3 linked regions of the Paraneptunicella aestuarii genome follow. The protein of the gene in region 1 interacts with the protein of each later gene in a pairwise test. Links are inferred from orthologs where the notes say so. Each region holds a gene or a part of one and is shown in the gene's direction. Other genes may lie near its edges.

Region 1 (4,651 bases):
CGGTAAATAAGGTGGCTGACGAGGCTGGAAGAGAATAGCGTCGGCAACATTTTCTTTACAGACCCGAGTCGGCTTTGGCTCCTTTGGAATACTTGACTGATTTAGTCAGGTATGTGACTATCCTTGGCAACTCAACCAAGGCAACTGTTATGAAACTTACTTCCAAAGGTCGATACGCTGTAACTGCGATGCTGGATGTAGCGCTGCATTCTCAGAAAGGCCCTGTGTCGCTGGCAGATATCTCTGTCCGTCAGGCGATCTCCCTATCTTATCTTGAACAGTTGTTTGCCCGTTTGCGTCGTGAAGAATTAGTTTCCAGTGTTCGAGGCCCCGGTGGTGGTTATCGCTTGGGTAAAGAGCCTGAGATGATCTCTGTTGGTCAGGTGATTCGTGCCGTTGATGAGACCGTTGATGCTACTCGCTGTTCCGGTGCGGCTGATTGTCAGGGTGGAGAGCGTTGCCTTACACATAGCCTTTGGCAAGATTTGAGCGAGCGAATCGCAGTATTTCTTGATAACATCACGCTCGGAGAGTTGATGTCTCAAGCTGATGTGAAGAATACTGCGGATCGTCAGGACAGTAAGACATCATCCAGAGAAATTGAAATTAGCATGCAACTGTAAGGGTTGTGCAAAGTTCTTCTGAGTAAGGTTCTTTATGTCTGCGCCTATTTATCTTGATTATGCTGCTACGACGCCAGTCGATCCCGCTGTGGCAGAGTTAATGTCGAAATACCTCACAATGGATGGATGTTTTGGTAATCCATCATCACGTTCTCATCGCTATGGCTGGCAAGCCGAAGAAGCGGTTGAGGAAGCTCGGGAACAAGTGGCTAACCTTATCAATGCCGATCCCCGAGAAATTGTATTCACTTCCGGTGCGACCGAATCCAACAATCTTGCGATTAAAGGTGCGGCTCAGCAATATCAGGAGAAAGGCAAACACATCATCACGTTAAAGACGGAACATAAAGCCGTGTTGGATACTGTCGAGTGGATGGCAGAGCAAGGGTTTGATGTGACGTTTTTGGATGTGCAAGCCAATGGCATGTTGGATATGGAGCTGTTTGCCAAAACGCTGAGAGACGATACGGTGTTGGTGTCTGTGATGCAGGTAAACAACGAAATTGGCGTTATCCAGGATATTAAGACTGTCGTTTCTTTATGTGCTGAACGTGGCATTTTGGTGCATGTTGATGCGGCTCAGGCCACGGGAAAACTACCCATTGATGTACGTGAGCTGGGCGTTGATTTGCTATCCATTTCTGCTCATAAATTTTATGGCCCCAAAGGTATTGGAGCGCTTTACGTTAAGCGTAAGCCTAAAGTGAGGCTGGTTGCTCAGACTCATGGCGGTGGGCATGAACGTGGTATGCGTTCGGGAACCTTGGCAACGCATCAGATTGTTGGCTTGGGTGAAGCCTGTCGTTTAGCTGGTGAAAAATTGCAAGCGGAAGCGCAAAGGATTCTCAACCTGAAACAGCGCTTTTGGCAGAAAGTGCAATCATTACCTAATGTATTTGTGAATGGTGAGCAGTCGGCTGCCGTTGCGGGCATTATAAATATCAGTTTTGCCGAGGTGGAAGGTGAAGCCTTGTTAATGGCGTTGAAAGATGTTGCTGTCTCTTCTGGCTCTGCCTGTACTTCTGCCAGTCTTGAACCTTCCTATGTGTTAAGAGCATTAGGCGTTGAAAATGAACTGGCACATGCCTCTATTCGATTCAGCTTTGGTCGTTTTACCACTGAGCAAGATGTTGATAGAGCGGCTGATATTGTGATTGATGCCGTTAGCAAGTTACGTCAGGTTTAGCTTGCTGTTCAGGTTAAACAGTGAGCTTAAAGTCTCTGATTTCACGATGGTTTATTATTTTTGCCCAGGCTTAATGAACAAGCCTGTGAATAAAATGATGCAGAAAAGTTGAAAAAAAAGCTCGCAAGGCATAGGCACGGCTATTTTTATTGCATATAATCCGCGCCGTTTTTTTGAATTAAGCAAATTGGAGCCGATTCATGGCACTTGAACGTACTTTTTCTATTATCAAACCTGATGCCGTGGCTAAGAATGTCATCGGTGCGATCTACAACCGTTTTGAAACTGCTGGCTTGCGCATTGTTGCATCTAAAATGGTGCATTTGAGCAAAGACAAAGCGGAAGGTTTTTACGCAGAACACAAAGAGCGTCCTTTCTTCCCTGCATTGATCGAATTCATGACTTCTGGCCCTGTAATGGTTCAAGTACTTGAAGGCGAAGACGCAGTAAGAAAAAATCGTGAAATCATGGGTGCAACTAACCCTAAAGATGCATTGGCTGGTACTTTGCGTGCTGATTTCGCTGAGTCTATCGACGAGAATGCTGTTCACGGTTCAGACGCACCTGAGTCTGCGGCGCGTGAAATCGCTTATTTCTTCGCTGACGAAGAGATTTGCCCTCGTACTCGTTAATCTGCGATACAAAATAAGTCATCAGGGCGCTTAATGCGCCCTTTTTGCGCTTTGTTTTGTGCTTTTTGCTGAGGCGTTTTTCTAATCTTGATTCCTTATTAGCGACTCAATATTCGAAAGACATTTTTGAAACGCACTTTCAAAAGACATGATAGGACAAATTCTATAGTCGCTTTTTACACTATAAATTTGTACAATATTTCGCCTTTTTGCGAGCTTTTGACTAAACCTGTTAGCTAAGCTTGTATTTAGACAACACCTGTAACACCTAAGACTGAGGATAACAGCATGACAGCAGTGGCGCTGCCGAGCAAAACCAACCTGTTGAATTTCGACAAGCAAGGCTTGCGTGAGTTTTTTGCCAGCATTGGTGAAAAGCCTTTTCGTGCTGATCAGGTTATGAAGTGGATTTACCACAATGGTGAAAGCGACTTCAATAACATGACTAACCTCAATAAAAATTTGCGGGAAAAGCTGATTAATACCTGTGAAGTGAAAGCGCCCGAAATTTCCTTTCATAAAGAAGCGCGTGACGGCACTATCAAATTTGCCATGTTGCTGGAAGGTGGACAGGAAGTAGAAACTGTCTGGATACCAGAATCGGATCGCGCCACATTGTGTGTGTCTTCCCAGGTGGGTTGTGCCTTGGAATGCAGCTTCTGCTCTACCGCTCAGCAAGGTTTTAACCGTAACTTGTCGGTTGCTGAAATTATCGGTCAGGTTTGGCGTGTTGCTAACTTTATCGGGTTGAGCAAAGACACCTCCAAGCGTCCTATTACCAATGTGGTGATGATGGGCATGGGTGAACCCTTGTTGAATATGAAACATGTTGTTCCCGCCATGCGCTTAATGATGGATGACTTTGGCTTTGGCTTGTCCAAGCGCCGCGTTACCTTGAGTACCTCTGGTGTCGTTCCGGCATTGGATATGTTGGGCGATCAAATAGATGTTGCTTTGGCCATTTCATTGCACGCTCCCAATGATTCATTGCGTGATGAATTAGTACCGGTAAACAAGAAATATCCTATTAGTGAGTTTTTAGCCTCAGTTCGTCGTTATTTGACTAAATCCAATGCCAATCAAGGCCGTGTGACGGTTGAATACGTTATGCTTAATGGCGTGAATGACAGCATGGATCAAGCCCATGAGTTGGCTAAGGTATTGAAAGACACGCCGTCCAAGATCAACCTTATTCCTTTTAATCCTTATCCTGGTTCGCCTTATACCTGTCCGAGTAATTCTCGTATTGACCGCTTCTCCAAAGTCTTGATGGAATATGGCTTTACTGTTGTAGTGCGCAAGACTCGCGGCGATGATATTGATGCGGCCTGTGGTCAGTTGGTTGGCGATGTGATCGACCGTACCAAACGTATGATGAAGAAACAGTCGAAAGGGGATGCCATTCAGGTTGCGATGCAGTCGTAATACTTGAATATTTATCCTATCTATTCGATTTTTCTTAGGTATTATATAAACTGTTTTTAAATCATACGATTACATTCTATGTGGAAAGTCTCCATGGATGCAACGCTACAAGTCGGAGCTCGCGGTAAATTGAATATCCGTTGGCATAAACTAGTCAAATCTTTATTAGTGGCTATAGGTCTCTTGTATCTAGCGGGATGCAGCTCCAGTTCTTCGTCTGTTCATCAGAATGTGAATGAAGTGGAAGCGGCGAAAACGCGTGTTTCTCTTGGCTTAACCTATCTTAAAAATGGCAACTATACTCAGGCAAAAGCGAATCTGGACAAAGCGCTGAAATTTGCTCCCGGGTTAGTTGATACCCATTTCGCCCTTGCCTATTACTATCAATCTGTCGATGAGCCTCGCCTTGCTGAACAATATTATCAACAGGCGTTAAGGCTGGATGATGAAAATGCCGACTTGCTGAATTCTTATGGTGCGTTTTTGTGTACTCAGGGAAGCTATGCTCTGGCTGAACGATATCTGCTCCAGGCCATTAATTCTCAGCAATATGCACATACAGCCGGTTCCTATGAGAATTTGGCCATTTGTAGTCAGGCTCAAGCCAAGATTTCTCAAGCCATTGATTATTTGAAGACGGCCTTAAGCCATGAACCAGGCAGAGTGAAAAGTGCTTTTCTGTTGCTGGAAATGACGGTGTCTGCGCAACGTTGGCAAGATGCCAAGGATGCGTTGCAACGATTTGAAAAATTGGCTCCGGTCTCGGCTCGTTCTCTTGAATATGC
Region 2 (4,663 bases), 520 kb from region 1 along the record:
TCTCCGTTTAATTTAGCAGATTCAAAAAAGCCCCCGCCGGTTGCCAATTTTCTCTCTAAAAACCTAAAACCTGACCAATCGGTCAAATATTTTTAATTTTTTTCACATTACAATATTTTCTTTATTTTCAAATGATTAAAATATTTTTCTGCAAATTTTATCGCCTGAAAAACCACAAATTCAATGATTCTGATTAGTAGGATTGAAAAAATTGCATTAAAGTAGCAGCCATTGTTAACAAACTGATAACGCCATGACGGTTATAAATTTAGGTTCAATCAATATTGATCACGTATATCAAGTACCGCATTTTGTTAATCCCGGTGAAACTCTGGCTTCCACCAGCTACATAAAAGTATTGGGAGGCAAAGGTGCCAACCAGTCTATTGCTTTGGCGCACGCTGGCGCTCAAGTAAAACATGTGGGGCTGGTTAACGAAGAAGATTGCAGTATCAAGCAGCACCTGATCCGCAAAAACATCGACTGCAAGTACCTGAAAATGAGTGAAGAACCAACAGGTCATGCCATCATTCAGGTCAACGAATCGGGTGAAAACGCCATCGTACTGTTTGCCGGTGCCAACCACGACGTTACACCACAATTAACACGACAAGCCTTTGCTGATACAGAACAAGGCGACTGGATGCTTACCCAAAACGAAACCAATTGCATTGGGGAAAGCATGGAAGAAGCCAAACGTAACGGCCTGAAAATCGCCTTCAACCCCGCCCCCATGAATGCAAGCGTTTTGCAGTTACCGCTGCATTTGGTGGATCTGTTCATCGTTAACGAGATTGAAGCGGCTGGCATTGCAGGAACAGAATCCATGCCGGATATTGAAGCCTTTTTCTCCGAGAAATTTCCTGATGCAGAAGTCATCATTACGCTCGGTAAGCAAGGCGCTGTAATGCTGACTAAATCAGGCAAAATTACAGTTCCCGCTTTCGAAGTGGAAGCCGTCGATACCACAGCGGCTGGCGACACTTTTATTGGCTTCTTTTTGTCTTCCTACATTAAGAATACTGATCCAGAACAAGCTTTAATTAACGCCTGTGCCGCCTCTGCGATAGCAGTAACACGTCCCGGAGCCGCGCAATCGATCCCCGATCAAGAAGAAGTTCAGGCGTTTTTAAAACAACAGAAGCAATAGCCTATGACGGAAAAAATTATTATTGATACCGATCCGGGTATCGACGATGCAATGGCGATATTTTTCGCATTTCAGGCTCCAGAAATTGAGGTGCTTGGACTCACAACCATTTTTGGTAACGTGCATGTCGACATGGCAACCCGTAATGCCCTGACATTGTGCGACATCGCAGGTAAAAATATCCCTGTAGCCAAAGGCATGGCAATGCCTTGGGTGGGTAAAGAATCAGAATACGCTCACTTTGTCCATGGTGATAACGGCTTCGGAAATGTCGATATTCCCATGTCGAGTCGCGAAGCCGATCCTCGCCCAGCCGCACAGTTCATTATTGATACGGCAAAACAATATCCCGGTGAAGTCACGCTGGTTGCAGTGGGCCCGTTGGGTAACCTGGCGTTAGCTTTACGCCTGGAGCCAGAACTACCGAAACTGCTCAAACGCGTTGTCATTATGGGCGGTGCAGCGTTAGTGCCGGGTAATGTGTCACCGGTCGCAGAAGCCAATATCTGGAACGACCCTTATGCCGCAGCCATTGTATTCAATGCCGGATGGCCTTTGACCATGATTGGTCTGGATGTCACCTATGCAGTGGATTACGACCAAAGCTATCTGTCTGGTTTAAAAGAGGTTAATCCTAAACTGGGCGGCATAATTGAATCAATAGCACAGTTTTACGTGAAGTTTTACTCGGAAACTTACCAGATTGCCGACAAACCCATTTGCTATTTCCACGATGCAATGGCGATTGCGCAAGTTGTCGATCCAAGCCTGTTTGAATATACCGACGGGCATATCAAAGTTTCAACCGACCCAATGTGTTACGGGCAAACATCTTTTGCAGCGGCAAACTCCCCCAACAAGAACCCACTATGGGGGCAAGAACCTGTGGTATCCGTTGCCATGAAAGTCGATGAGTCCCGTATCAGAAAAATGTTTATGGATTACTACGCAAAGTAGTGATTTCATTTTATTAATATTGACCATAAAGCAAAAACGCTTGTCTTTATGGTCAATTATCTCATTTCAAAGGTTTCTTCTTGCTCGCCCCCTAAACCAAGCTGAATATAGGCGACCTTGAGTGTGTTGATTTTTTGCATCAACTCACGCCATACTGATGTGCATTACCTGTTTAATTTTCTGTTCAACTTATTAGTCGAATGAACACCATTATCTCTGGGCGCATTGTGAGTCAGGATCTTCGTCAGCAACTACGAAAAGCATATAGAGCCAAACGTCAGGCGTTAAGTCAGGAACAGCAGCAGCAGGCAGCTATACAACTGTTAAAAAGTGCCCAATCGTATGACTTGTTAGACAAATTCGACAAAATTGCCCTGTACCTCCCCAATGATGGCGAAATTAGTCCCTCTGAGATTTTGCAATACGCATGGCAACAGAAAACCCTGGTGTACTTGCCCGTACTGCACCCTTTCAACAAAGGCACATTGCTTTTTGTGGAATATCACTCCGATAGTGAAATGCGTCCAAACCGCTTTGACATTATGGAGCCGGTGCTGGAATGCCATCGTATCTGCCCGGTCGAAGAGTTGGACGCAATATTTACGCCACTGGTTGCCTTCGATAAAAAAGGCAACCGCATGGGCATGGGTGGCGGATTCTATGATCGCACACTGGCCTGCCTGACAAGAATGCCAGAATCAGAACGACCTGAAATTATTGGCGTTGCCCATGATTGTCAGGAGTGCCCAGCGATTCCCATTGCGAATTGGGACATTCCACTTAAGTCTATTCTGACCCCAACTCGATTAATTCAAGGATAGTGTTTCCGCCTTTAAATTCTTACGCCATTCATCACTCCCGAATATCGCCCTGCTGATGAAGATCAGCCTCTCTGGTCAAACAGCTCCGGCCTTAACAAAATGACGATAACATAAGCACTATTCGGCTAGATTATTCCGGGTATTTAATACTGATGCATAGGCGGAATTCCCCGATTCGGTTATACTCCGGTTTTCTTTCCGCAATCGTTTTAGCAACGGCATCACAATGACTCAAGACGACAAGAAACGCGCAGCCGCGCAAGCCGCGATTAAGTACGTGCAACCAGGCAGTATTATCGGGGTTGGTACAGGTTCTACTGTTAACTATTTCATCGAAGCACTGGGCGACTTAAAGAACAACATTGAAGGTGCCGTATCCAGTTCTGATGCCAGCACTGAAAGGCTAAAAGCCTTGGGAATTGAAGTGTTCGACCTGAACAGTGTCGGTTCTTTCGATATTTATGTGGATGGCGCTGACGAAATTACCGAGCACATGCACATGATTAAAGGTGGTGGTGCCGCTCTCACCAGAGAAAAAATCGTTGCCGCCGTCGCCAGAAAATTCGTCTGCATTGTCGACGACAGCAAACAAGTTCCCATTTTAGGTGACTTTCCACTGCCTGTTGAAGTTATCCCAATGGCACGCTCATATGTTGCCCGAGAATTGGTGAAACTGGGTGGAGATCCTGTCTACCGTCAAGGCGTTATCACAGACAATGGCAACGTGATTCTGGATGTTCATAACCTGAAAATATTGAATCCACCCGAACTGGAAACCGCCATCAATCAAATCACCGGCGTTGTCACCAATGGCATTTTTGCCAAACGTGCAGCCGACGTGGCGATTATAGGAACCGAATCAGGGATCCAGATAATAGATCCAGCGGCTGAATTAAATTCATAAATTCAGTTGTCGATAGATTGCACTATTTCATGTATCTGATAAAGTGCATGTTAATTTAGATGTCTGGACGTCTAAATTTAAAAACAAACTCGTTTATCGTTAATCTAGTACGCAGGTAAGCCCATGAGCAAAATTTCATTGCCCAAGGACAAAATTAAAATCTTGTTGTTGGAAGGTGTACACCAAAGTGCGCTGGAAACCTTTAAAGCAAATGGTTACAGCAATATTGAGTATCTCAAGACCTCACTTGGTGAAGAAGAACTATTAAAGATTATCCCGGATGTACATTTTATCGGTATTCGATCCCGTACTCACTTGACTGAGAAGGTTTTAGAAGCGGGTAAGAAACTGGTGGGCATCGGGTGTTTCTGTATTGGAACCAATCAGGTTGATTTAAAAGCCGCTCAGTTACGAGGCATTCCCGTATTCAACGCGCCATTTTCAAATACTCGTTCAGTAGCCGAGTTAGTGCTGGGTGAAATCATCCTGTTATTACGTGGTATTCCAGAGAAAAACGCCGACTCGCACGCTGGCGGCTGGATGAAAACAGCAACCGGTTCCTACGAAGCCCGTGGCAAAACCTTGGGTATTATTGGCTATGGTCATATCGGTACTCAGCTCAGTATTTTGGCTGAACATCTGGGTATGCACGTAAAATTTTACGATATCGAAGACAAACTGGTATTGGGTAATGCAACCCAGGTAAAGAGCCTGACCGAGTTGCTCAAAACCTCAGACGTTATCTCGCTGCATGTACCAGAAACCCCGCAAACCAAAAATATGATTGGCGCGGCTGAATTGGCGGTAATGAAGCATGGTGCAATTTTGATC
Region 3 (4,660 bases), 450 kb from region 1 along the record:
AATGTTTCCACGTCTGCGGCACGTAAGATATTGCCTAAGGAATTCAGCATGTCGACCACCATTAATTTTGGGCGTCAATTGGCTGTATTTGTGGATGCGTTGCATCGTCAGGATGCTAAGCAGGCATTATCTGTAATGCATGATGTGATTGCAGAACCTTATCGTAAGTCGTTGTTGCCTTATTTTGATGAGTCCAGACAGTTTGCGCTGGAAAATGGTGCTGGCGCTTTTGGTATTTCAGGCTCTGGCCCAACAGTATTTGCGTTGTGTAACGAGCTATCTCAAGCTGAAAAAATAAATGATTGGTTGAACGAAAATTACATTCAGAATGAAGACGGTTTCAGCCATATCTGTAAACTGGATCTGCAAGGATCCCGAGTTGTGAAGGAATAAATTGTGCAATTGTTTAATTTGAAAGTCTCTTCTGATGAAGTCAGTTTTGCCGAAGCGGTGAAAAAAGGACTGGGGAAAGAGCAGGGGCTGTACTTCCCTAAATCCATAACGCCATTTGATGATATCGATGCGCTATTGGCATTGCCGTTTGTTGAGCGTAGCAGCAAGATTTTACAGCAGCTGATTGGTGATGAGATTAAACCAGAGGTGTTGTCTCGCTTGGTTGAACAGGCGTTTACTTTTCCTGCTCCTATCGCCAATGTGGAAGAGGGTGTTTATTGCCTGGAATTGTTTCATGGCCCTACGTTAGCCTTTAAAGATTTTGGCGCTCGTTTCATGGCGCAGTGTTTGTCTGAGTTATCTAAAGGCCAGAAGATCACCATTTTAACTGCGACTTCAGGTGACACAGGAGCGGCTGTGGCTCATGCCTTCCATGGTATTGAGAATATTGAAGTTGTGATTTTGTTCCCGAAAGGCAAAATTTCCCCATTGCAGGAAAAACTGTTTTCAACCTTGGGTGGCAATGTTCACACTGTTGCGATTGAAAGCGATTTTGATGCTTGTCAGCAATTGGTCAAAACGGCCTTTGATGATCCGGATGTGCGTGAAGGCTTGCATTTGAACTCTGCCAATTCAATCAATATTAGTCGTTTGATGGCACAGATTTGCTACTACTTTGAAGCCTTCTCTCAGCTTTCTCCGGAAGAGCGTGCGAATACCGTGGTGTCTGTACCTAGCGGTAACTTTGGTAACTTGACTGCGGGTATGTTTGCCAAGGTGTTAGGTTTGCCAGTGAAGCGCTTTGTCGCTGCGACTAACCTGAATGATACGGTTCCGCGTTATTGGTCTACGGGTGACTGGTTGCCGAATCTGACTCAAGCGACTATGTCTAACGCAATGGATGTAAGCCAACCTAACAACTGGCCTCGCATTGAAGCCTTGTTTGAGCAGGGTTATCTGGATCGCTCCATCTTGTCAGCCGTCTCCATTGATGAAGAGTATACGCAATTGGCAATGAAGTGCCTGGCGAACGTGGGCTATGTGAGTGAACCTCACGCCGCCGTTGCTTATAAGGCATTAAAGCGTGAGTTGCATGAAGGGGAAACCGGTATTTTCCTTGGAACGGCTCACCCTGCGAAATTCCGCGATACGGTAGAAAATGTGCTTGGGCAACCCATTCATTTGCCAGAAGCTTTGGTTGAGGTGGCTGACAAGGAAAGCTTGTCTGTTCCTCTTGCTAATGATTATGAACAACTGAAACAACATTTGTTCTCAATTCTTGAACCGTAGGTGATACTCGGGAAATGATGGAAACCTGGAAAGATGCATTGGCTGAGGAAAAAGCTCAGCCTTATTTTCAACAGATTCTGCAATTTGTTGAACAGGAACGCGCTTCTGGTAAAGCGATATATCCACCGGCAAAGGATGTGTTTAACGCATTCCGTTACACTGAATTTTCAGATGTGAAGGTGGTGATATTAGGGCAGGATCCTTATCATGGTCCGGATCAGGCTCATGGATTATGCTTTTCTGTTTTGCCAGGTATTAAGCCGCCGCCTTCGCTACAGAATATGTACAAGGAACTGGCACGCGATATTCCAGATTTTCAAATTCCCAACCATGGCACCTTGACCCATTGGACAGAACAAGGCGTATTGTTGCTAAATACGGTGTTGACGGTTCAGCAAGGTATGGCACATTCTCACAGTAAGATTGGATGGGAACGTTTTACCGATAAAGTCATTGCGCAATTGAATGAACATCGTCAGGGGATTGTGTTTTTATTGTGGGGCAGTCACGCACAGAAGAAAGGCAGTATCATAGACACAAGTAAGCACTTCGTGTTGAACACCACTCACCCATCTCCCTTATCTGCACATCGAGGCTTTTTGGGTTCGGGTCACTTTTCTCAGACCAACAGAATCTTGCAGCAGCAAGGTTTGTCGCCTATTGATTGGCAGGTTTGACATCTGCCTCTAGTAGCCTGCTCAACTTGACCAGTTTGGGCAGATGATATCTCTGCTAAATCTATGGTAAATAAAATATTTACCTTAAATTCGTGGCGTTTTAATATCGAATAAAATTACACCAATTCGCTTATTTACTCGTGCTAATTTTTAGGCTATTTACATGTTTTTTACAGGCCATAAAACCAAAAAAGCCCCGCATTATGCAGAGCTTTTTATTCAATTAAATGTCCAGTTTTTGTAAGTCGTAATCATTAAGCATGTCGAGATCTTGCAGTTCTCTACGTAATTTATACTTGTCTTTAAGCGCTTCTATTTCTCTCCACAAGCGTTTCTTTCTCTTGGCTTTAACCTGATTGGTATCAGTATCTAGGTGAGATATTAAATCAGACTCTGTCATGACGCTCTCCTTCTGGATTAGGCTAACGGAACTCGAATACGAACTACTGATTTACTGTAAAGCTAATCATTTTTTATCATAGCTTGCGCCAAAGTAAAACCTTTTTGTTAACTTTTTATTAACAAGAATTGAAGCTTTGATGACTTAATCAGTTTTTATTAGCTTATCTCTAAAAGGAGAGATATTTTCACCCGTGTAATGATGATTTATTGAGTGGAATCTCGGAATCGTTGTACCAGGCTATTGGTAGAGGCATCGAAATCCAGATTGCTGTCTGGCATTTCAAGCTTATCCAATATCTGATTTCCCAGAATTTTACCGAGCTCAACACCCCATTGATCAAATGAGTTTACGCCCCAGATCACTCCCTGAACGAATACCTTGTGCTCATATAAAGCGACCAAAGCGCCAAGAGTGTGAGGGTTTAATTCCTCAAATAGTAGCGTGTTGCTCGGTTTGTTGCCGGGCATGACTTTATGCCGAGCCAGGCACTCATGCTCTTGCGCTGACAAGCCTTTACCCTGTAATTCGGCAAAGGCTTCATCAAAGGTTTTACCCTGCATTAAGGCTTGAGACTGGGCAAAGCAATTTGATGCCAACATGGCATGATGCTTCCTGTTTTGATTTGGTACTCGCAACGGCAGCATAAAATCCGCAGGAATAAGTGTATTGCCCTGATGCAATAATTGATGGAATGAGTGTTGACCATTCGTTCCTTCGCTACCCCAAACAATTGGCCCTGTGTCGTAATCGACTTCTTCGTCTCTGGCAATGCGTTTACCGTTACTTTCCATATCGAGTTGTTGAACGTAGGCCGGAAAGCCGCGTAGATAATGGTAGTAGGGTAATAGCACATAGCTTTGTGCCTGAAAGAAATTACGATACCAGAGGCCAATAAGCGCCATGATAACCGGCATGTTGTTTTCCAGTGGTGCTGTCTGGAAATGCTTGTCCATTTCAAATGCGCCTAGCAACATGGCTTTGAAGTTATCGAAACCAATGGTTAGCGCCAGCGGCAAGCCAATAGCCGACCACATGGAATATCGTCCGCCAACCCAATCCCACATTGGGAAAATGTTGTCTTCATCGATTCCAAAGTTGGTTGCAGCGGCAATATTGGATGAAACGGCAACAAAGTGTTTGGCTATATCTTTCTCTGAACCGCCTTGCTGTAAGAACCATGCTCTTGCTGTCAGGGTATTTTGCAGGGTTTCCTGAGTCGAAAAGGATTTCGAGGACATGATGATCAGGGTGCGCTCAATGTCGAGTTCAGCCAATACATCCTGAATATGGCAAGCGTCTACATTGGCAACAAAATGCACTTTTAAACCTTTTTGCCAATAAGGCTTTAAGGCTTCCGACATGATCTTGGGGCCGAGAAATGAACCTCCAATGCCGATAGAAACTACATCGGTAATGCTTTGCCCTGTGAAACCTTTATGCGCACCGGAATAAATAGAGTCGACGAATGATTTGATTTTATCCAGCCCGGCCATGACGTCGGGCATGACATTTTGCCCTGCTACTTCGACAGGTTTACCGGAAAAGTTACGTAGTGCAGTGTGTAGCACGGCTCGTTTTTCTGTGGTGTTGATGGTTTCACCACGAAACATGGCACTGCGTTTTTCTTTTAACTTTGCTTGTGACGCGAGCTCAATAAGGGCTGCTTTAATTTCGTCGTTAAGCAGGTTCTTGGAGTAATCCAGCGTAATACCGCAACCGCTGATTGTGTATCTCTCTGCACGCTGAGGATCGGCTTTAAACCAGTCCCGCATGTGTTGGCCTTGTATATTTTGGGCCAATAAAGTGAGTGATTGCCAAACTGCTGATTGGGTCAGACGACTCATGCATTCTCCTATTCAGGTCAGCGGTAGAGATTACTTTTGATTAACGAATATTG

The links.
Region 2: the proteins of ndk (region 1) and KIH87_RS05655 interact in binary tests that used the Escherichia coli proteins (3 or more experiments, as listed by UniProt). The link is inferred for Paraneptunicella aestuarii from one-to-one orthologs.
Region 3: the proteins of ndk (region 1) and ung interact in binary tests that used the Escherichia coli proteins (3 or more experiments, as listed by UniProt). The link is inferred for Paraneptunicella aestuarii from one-to-one orthologs.

What each region holds. Positions count from the first base shown.
Region 1 is NZ_CP074570.1:811,245-815,895, forward strand. The notes cover bases 1,007-3,725. They hold ndk (nucleoside-diphosphate kinase), read left to right. Parts: upstream 1,007-2,009; coding sequence 2,010-2,441; downstream 2,442-3,725. Other genes in these bases: KIH87_RS03455 (IscS subfamily cysteine desulfurase), read left to right, coding at 1,007-1,809; KIH87_RS03465 (bifunctional tRNA (adenosine(37)-C2)-methyltransferase TrmG/ribosomal RNA large subunit methyltransferase RlmN), read left to right, coding at 2,730-3,725. Outside these bases: tRNA (cytosine(32)/uridine(32)-2'-O)-methyltransferase TrmJ, read left to right, coding at 1-38; Fe-S cluster assembly transcriptional regulator IscR, read left to right, coding at 150-623; more of KIH87_RS03455, read left to right, coding at 658-1,006; more of KIH87_RS03465, read left to right, coding at 3,726-3,866; type IV pilus biogenesis/stability protein PilW, read left to right, coding at 3,960-4,651. UniProt on the Escherichia coli protein: Major role in the synthesis of nucleoside triphosphates other than ATP. The ATP gamma phosphate is transferred to the NDP beta phosphate via a ping-pong mechanism, using a phosphorylated active-site intermediate.
Region 2 is NZ_CP074570.1:1,333,828-1,338,490, reverse strand. Bases 1,387-4,117 are described here. They hold KIH87_RS05655 (5-formyltetrahydrofolate cyclo-ligase), read left to right. Parts: upstream 1,387-2,307; coding sequence 2,308-2,928; downstream 2,929-4,117. Other genes in these bases: serA (phosphoglycerate dehydrogenase), read left to right, coding at 3,956-4,117; rpiA (ribose-5-phosphate isomerase RpiA), read left to right, coding at 3,155-3,832; KIH87_RS05660 (nucleoside hydrolase), read left to right, coding at 1,387-2,107. Outside these bases: KIH87_RS05665 (ribokinase), read left to right, coding at 254-1,150; more of KIH87_RS05660, read left to right, coding at 1,154-1,386; more of serA, read left to right, coding at 4,118-4,663. UniProt on the Escherichia coli protein: Involved in the removal of 5-formyltetrahydrofolate.
Region 3 is NZ_CP074570.1:1,265,384-1,270,043, forward strand. The notes cover bases 803-3,530. They hold ung (uracil-DNA glycosylase), read left to right. Parts: upstream 803-1,700; coding sequence 1,701-2,360; downstream 2,361-3,530. Other genes in these bases: thrC (threonine synthase), read left to right, coding at 803-1,683; KIH87_RS05285 (DUF3545 family protein), read right to left, coding at 2,584-2,760; pgi (glucose-6-phosphate isomerase), read right to left, coding at 2,967-3,530. In the rest of the region: thrB (homoserine kinase), read left to right, coding at 1-393; more of thrC, read left to right, coding at 397-802; more of pgi, read right to left, coding at 3,531-4,607. UniProt on the Escherichia coli protein: Excises uracil residues from the DNA which can arise as a result of misincorporation of dUMP residues by DNA polymerase or due to deamination of cytosine.